2 linked regions of the Kordia antarctica genome follow. The protein of the gene in region 1 interacts with the protein of each later gene in a pairwise test. Links are inferred from orthologs where the notes say so. Each region holds a gene or a part of one and is shown on either strand. Other genes may lie near its edges.

Region 1 (3,271 bases):
TCTCGTCATACAACATAAATTTCAACACAAAAAACTGTATAAAAAGACTGCAAAGCACGACAATTACTGTAAACATAGTTTCGTACATGTACAATTCATTCAAAACAATGATAATGTTCATAAAACCTAAGTTAATAGCTGCAATCAACATCCATAAATTCGACTGATTTTTATCTTTTATGTAATAGTACAAAGAGGTCATGAAATAACTTAACATGAAGAACATTAAGACGCTAAAATAGAGTACAACTTCGGTAAGTTCCGATGAAATTGTTTGAATAACGCTGTAATAAAGGTATAAAACTGGCAATGAAATTAACGCGACATAAAAATACGTTTTCAATTCTCCTTTTTTCATCACATTTCGGACATACATCATACGTAAGTAAAAAATATAGAAGAACGAAAACAATATAGAAACCGCTTTTAAATGCTCGCGCATGCCTAGAATTAATAGAATTCCGCCAATAACTCCAATGATTTGAGAAAGTATGTACAATACGCTTGTAGGTTCTTTTTTTTCTGTGAAATAAATGATTAAAATGGTAAGTACTGTAAACGGTTGCACATAAATTAAACTAAACTTTTCAAAAAATATAGCCACTAGCATCGTAATAATTCCAGAAATGATAAAAGCAATATGCGTTGGTTTGGTTACATCCATTTAATTATATCATATTCAAAAACTCATCTTCAGTTACTATCGTTATGTTTAATTTCTCTGCTTTCTCGCGTTTGCTAGGTCCCATTTTGTCACCTGCAACAACGAATGATGTTTTAGAAGATATAGAAGAAGATACTTTTCCTCCATTATTTTCTATGAGTTTTTTAAGTTCGTTTCGCGATACTTTTTCGAATACTCCAGAAACCACAAATGATTTCCCTAACAAAGTTTCGGTCAATCCTTCTAACTGTTCCGCAGAAAACTCTAATTGTACTCCATATTGCTTCAAACGATTAATGGTTTCTAAGTTAGCTTCTTCTGAGAAATAATGCGCCACACTTTCGGCGATCTTCACTCCTATCTCGTCGACGTTCACTAAATCTTCCGACGAAGCGTTCATTAAAGCCTCAATAGATTTGTAATGTTTTGCCAATTTTTTAGCTACAGTTTCTCCTACGTATCTAATTCCTAACGCGTACAAAACACGTTCAAACGGAATTTTCTTTGATTCCTCAATTCCATTCACCAAATTTTCAGCACTTTTCTCTGCCATTCGCTCTAGCGGAATTACCTGTTCTTTGGTCAATTCGTATAAATCAGCATAATTTGTAATCAAACCTTCATGTACTAATAACGCAACAGTTTCGCCGCCTAAACCTTCAATATCCATTGCTTTGCGCGAAATATAATGCTGAATTCTCCCGACAATTTGTGGCGTACAACCAGAAACATTTGGACAATAATGTTGCGCTTCGCCTTCTTTTCGTTCCAAAGGCGTTTCACATTCAGGGCACGTGGTTCTATATACAGTTTCGGTAGAATCTGAAGGTCGTAACTCCAAATTAACACCAACTATTTTTGGAATAATTTCGCCACCTTTTTCAACAAAAACGGTATCGCGTTCTCTAATATCCAATCTCTCTATTTGATCTGCATTATGCAAAGAAGCACGTTTTACAGTTGTTCCAGCCAATAAAACAGGAACCAAATTTGCCACAGGAGTAATGGCGCCAGTTCGCCCAACTTGATACGTAATTTCGTTTAAAACCGTCGAAACTTGCTCCGCTTTAAACTTATACGCCATTGCCCAACGTGGTGCTTTAGCAGTATATCCTAACTCTTCTTGATGCTGCAAATTGTTGACTTTTATCACAACGCCATCAATTTCATATTCAAGTTCGTGACGATTGGCTTCCCAATAATTTACAAACTCCAAAATTTCATCTACATTCTTGGCAACTTTTGCGACTGTTGGCACTTTAAATCCCCAACTTCTAGCTTTCTCTAAACTTTCAAACTGTGTTGAAATTGGCAAATTTTCGCCTTTTATATTATATAACAAACATTCTAACGGACGTTTTGCCACTTCGCTACTATCTTGTAATTTTAAGCTTCCAGAAGCTGTATTTCGTGGATTCATATACGGTTCTTCACCATTTTCGACACGTTCTTCATTCATTTTTTTAAATCCGTCAAGCGGAAGAATAATCTCGCCGCGAATATCAAACTTTGGAGGAAAATCTCCTTTTAGACGTAACGGAACCGTTTTGATGGTTTTGATATTATTCGTAACCTCATCTCCTTGAAAACCGTCGCCACGCGTGACAGCTTTTATCAATTTTCCATTTTCGTATGTCAAATTCATGGAGGCGCCATCATACTTTAATTCACACGTAAACTCCACATTTTCCACATCAAGAATCTTTTCAATACGTTTTTCCCAATCGAGTAAATCTTCTTTCGAATACGAATTCTCCAATGAATACATGCGATATTCATGCGGAATCGTATTAAAGTTCTTCGTAATCGTTCCACCAACGCGCAATGTTGGCGAATTTGGATCGTGAAATTCAGGATGTTTTGCTTCTAACGCTAGTAATTCTTTGAGTTTCATGTCAAAGTCGTAATCCTCAATCGTAGGATTATCTAATACATAATAATTGTAATTATGTTCGCGTAATTCATCGCGCAAAGCGTTTAATTGTAATTGTATATCGTTCATTTGATCTCTAAAAATCGTTTTGTAAATCTATTTTTTATTTATGATTTGTACGCAATCATTTTTCGTTTCGTAAATCCGTAATACATAATATATCCATAACAAACAATTGCTAAAACAAATGCGGTTTTAAAGCCAAATCCATCAATTAAATTCCCAAAAATGAATGGAATAATTGCGCCACCAACAATTGCCATACAAAGCAATCCAGATGCTTGTGCTTTTAATTCTCCTAAACCTTCAAGACTTAGCGTAAATATAGTTGGAAACATAATTGAATTAAATAATCCTACTGCCAAAATTGACCACATAGAGATTAATCCTGTGGTGCTTATTGAAATTAAGATCATCAAAATTGCCAAGATTGCAAAAGTACTCAATACTTTTGCTGGCGACATTATTTTTGTCAAATATGCACCAACAAAACGACCAATCATTGCGCCGCCCCAATAAAATATAATGAAAACACCTAATAATGATTTCGGATCTTTTCCATCAAAATCTTTCCCAAAAACGTCCGCAATTGTGTTTGCAATGCTCATCATGGTTTCGTTTCCTGCGACAATTGCGCCCAAATTCATATCGTCAAAATAATTCACTAAAAAGCT
Region 2 (3,877 bases), 2.8 Mb from region 1 along the record:
AGCGAGCGACTATAATTCTACTTAGATTGATCGTTTTTAATTTTCTATTTCTTTGCTCGCACAAAGAAAAGAAACAAAAGAAAATGCGTTTTTCCAGAGGTGTTTTTAGTTTTTTCTCTGAAAAACTAAAACCGCATTCATTTTTCTAAATTTTTTCCAAGGCTTCAAAAATTCTTAACGAAAAATGAATACTACACTGCGGAAAAAGAAACTCCGTGCTCACTTCACTTTCAACTTTTCACTTTTCACTTTTAACTTATAACTTTTCACTTTCAACTCTACCCTACGATATTAATGATTTTTCCTGGAACTACAATTACTTTTTTAGGAGTTCTGCCATCTAGTTGTGTTTTCGTGCGCTCATCTTCTAGAATAATTCTTTCAATTTCTTCTTTCGATAAATCAAGTGGTAATTCCTTTTTAAAGCGCATTTTTCCGTTAAACGAAACTGGATATTCCTTTGAACTTTCTACCAAATGTCTTGCTTCAAAAATTGGAAAAGGTACTTGTGAGATAGAGCCTTCATTTCCTAAACGAAACCATAATTCTTCCGCAATATGTGGTGCATACGGAGAAATTAAAATGGTTAACGGTTCAAATATTTCTCTACTTGTGCATTTTTGTTGTATCAATTCGTTTACACAAATCATAAACGTACTAACCGATGTATTGAACGAGAAGTTTTCAATGTCTTCTTCTACCTTTTTAATCGTTTTGTGCAACGTTTTCAAGTTGTCTTTTGTCGGTGCAGTTTCTGTTACATTTGGTCCACTGTCTGCAATATATAATTTCCATAATTTTTTTAAGAAACTAAAAACTCCTGAAATTCCTGCGGTATTCCAAGGTTTTGCTTGCTCTAAAGGTCCTAAAAACATTTCAAACAAACGCAAACTATCGGCACCATACGCTTCACAAATCTCATCAGGATTTACGACATTGTATTTCGATTTCGACATCTTTTCGACTTCTCGAGAAACCTGAAAAGTTCCATCTTCTTCGCAAATGAATTCAGCATCTTTAAAATCAGCACGCCAATTTTTGAAGGCTTCAATATCCAATTCATCTGAAGCATTTACAAAAGTTACATCGGCATGATGCTTAATGAAATCTGCACTTATTCTAGTTAAATTATAATTTTTTTCTAATTTTTTAATTTTTTTAAGATAAAAAGAATACGCCTCTTCATATTCTTTAACTCCAGAAGTTTCAAACCTCTTTTTTACTTTTTCTACCAAGTCCGATGAAACAAAAAGTTCAGGAGTCTTCTTTTTATCATATTCTCCTTGCTCATAAGATATAGATGAAGGTTTATACACAAAAGCACTAGTTCCCAAAATCATTCCTTGGTTAATCAACTTTTCAAACGGTTCATCAACACCAACAAAACCTCTATCTTTTAAGAATTTTGTCCAAAAACGCGCATATAGTAAATGTCCTGTTGCGTGTTCGCTTCCGCCAATGTATAAATCTACATTTTCCCAATAGTTCAACGCTTCTTTGCTTGCAAAATCATCTTCTCGCAATGCTTTTTCCATATAACGGAAGAAATACCATGAACTTCCTGCCCAACCTGGCATTGTGTTGAGTTCTAGCGGATAGATTCCGTTGTCTTGCTTCTCGACTGCGCTCGAAGTGACAAGTTTTTCATTAGAAACCACCGTATTTGTATTCGTGTCCCAAGCCCAAACCTCAGCATTTCCTAATGGCGGTTCGCCAGTTTCGGTTGGTAAGTATTTCTCCACTTCTGGCAATGCAATTGGTAAATGCTGTACATCAATCATTTGCGGCATTCCATTTACGTAATACACTGGAAATGGTTCGCCCCAATAACGCTGACGCGAGAAAACCGCATCGCGCAAACGATAGTTAATTTTTCCTTTTCCAAAACCACGTTTTTCCATTTCATAAATGACAGTTTTCATCGCTTTTTTATACGATAAACCATTTAAGAAATCAGAGTTTGCAATTTTAGTTCCTTCTTTTCCTGCGTGTGCTTCTTCTGAAATGTCAACGTTTTCAAAGATATTTGGAATTTCTAACCCAAAATGATTTGCAAAGTCATAATCACGTTGATCGCCACACGGAACTGCCATTACTGCGCCTGTTCCGTAGTTTGCCAATACGTAATCGCCAATCCAGATTTGTACTTTTTCTCCTGTAAAAGGATGCAACGCAAAAGCTCCTGTAAATACTCCAGAAATGGTTTTTACATCTGCCATTCGTTCGCGTTCACTTCGTTTTGAAGTTGCAGCTCTATAATTTTCAACTGCTTCTTTTTGATCGGCAGTGGTAATTTTTGCAACTAATTCGTGTTCTGGCGCAAGCGTCATGAAACTTACTCCGAAAATTGTATCTGGTCGTGTGGTGAAAACGTCAATTTTTGCGTCGTGTTCGTCAACTTTAAACGAAACCATTGCACCTTGTGAGCGACCAATCCAATTGGTTTGTGAGTCTTTTAATGGTTGTGGCCAGTCAATTGTATTCAAACCGTCTAATAAACGTTGTGCATACGCAGAGATTCGCATGCTCCATTGTGTCATTTTTTTACGAATAACTGTATGTCCGCCACGTTCTGAAACGCCGTTTACAATTTCATCATTTGCTAAAACTGTTCCTAATCCTGGACACCAATTTACTTCCGTTTCTGCTAAATAGGTGAGTCTATATTTTAATAGTATTTCTTGTTGTGTTTTTGAATCATACTGAGTCCATTCTGCGGCAGCGAAAATAGCAATTTCATCATCACAGATTGCTTTTACTTCGACATTTCCGGCTTCGGAAAATTTCGCAATAAGCGTATCAATATGTTCCGCTTTGTCAGTTTCTATATTGTACCATGAATTGAAAAGTTCGATAAAAATCCATTGCGTCCATTTGTAATACGCAGGATCTGAGGTGCGAACTTCTCGGCTCCAATCGAATGAGAAACCAATTTTATCCAATTGCTCACGATAGCGTGCAATGTTCGTTTTAGTCGTAATTGCTGGATGCTGACCAGTTTGAATTGCATATTGCTCAGCAGGCAATCCGAAACTGTCATAACCTTGCGGATGCAATACATTGAAACCTTTGTGACGCTTGTAACGCGCGTAAATGTCTGAAGCAATATAACCTAGCGGATGACCAACGTGCAATCCAGCTCCTGACGGATATGGAAACATGTCGAGTACGTAATATTTTGGTTTGTCGGATTGATTTTCAGCATGAAAAGTTCCTCGTTCTTTCCAAATTTTTTGCCACTTGGCTTCAATTTCGTTGAAATTGTACTTCATTTTGATGATTTTTAAAGAAGCGCAAATTTAACGGTTATTGTATGAATGGCAAAAGATTCTTTTGGTTGTTTGGTTGTTCGTTTTTTTGTTGTTTCGTTGATTTGGTTGTCGGAAAGAAACACTTTTATATTTTATATTTTGAGTTTTGCATTTTTAATTTCAATAATTCGTTTATTCGTTTATTCGTTTGTTCGTTTGTTCGTTTGTTCGAAAGTAATTTTTGATTTATAATTTAGCATTCAACATTTATAATTTCAAAACCTATAACCATTAAACTGATAAACTTTTTAAACTTATAAACGCTTTTGTATTTAAAATTTCTACTTTTACACATCTAACGCACTATTTATGGGTTCTTCTTTTGAAAAGTATCAAAAAAAACGATTGATTTCTTCGTATTTCTCGGTTGTACTAAGTACTACGCTTGTACTTTTTTTATTAGGAATGCTCGGTTTGTTAGTGTTGAATACGAAAAAAGTTGCTGATTATTATAAAGAAAAAATCGCTTTGACTGTTTATTTGAAAGATAGCGCAAAAGATGTAGAGATTAAACAGTTACAGAAAACATTAGCGTTGGCAGAATATACAAAGTCTGCCGAATTTGT

The links.
Region 2: the proteins of ligA (region 1) and IMCC3317_RS12275 interact in binary tests that used the Escherichia coli proteins (3 or more experiments, as listed by UniProt). The link is inferred for Kordia antarctica from one-to-one orthologs.

What each region holds. Positions count from the first base shown.
Region 1 is NZ_CP019288.1:121,389-124,659, reverse strand. What follows is about bases 168-3,103. They hold ligA (NAD-dependent DNA ligase LigA), read right to left. Parts: upstream 2,667-3,103; coding sequence 669-2,666; downstream 168-668. Other genes in these bases: IMCC3317_RS00570 (sugar MFS transporter), read right to left, coding at 2,705-3,103; IMCC3317_RS00580 (hypothetical protein), read right to left, coding at 168-664. Outside these bases: more of IMCC3317_RS00580, read right to left, coding at 1-167; more of IMCC3317_RS00570, read right to left, coding at 3,104-3,271. UniProt on the Escherichia coli protein: DNA ligase that catalyzes the formation of phosphodiester linkages between 5'-phosphoryl and 3'-hydroxyl groups in double-stranded DNA using NAD as a coenzyme and as the energy source for the reaction.
Region 2 is NZ_CP019288.1:2,955,272-2,959,148, forward strand. What follows is about bases 79-3,620. They hold IMCC3317_RS12275 (leucine--tRNA ligase), read right to left. Parts: upstream 3,273-3,620; coding sequence 279-3,272; downstream 79-278. In the rest of the region: IMCC3317_RS12280 (cell division protein FtsX), read left to right, coding at 3,621-3,877.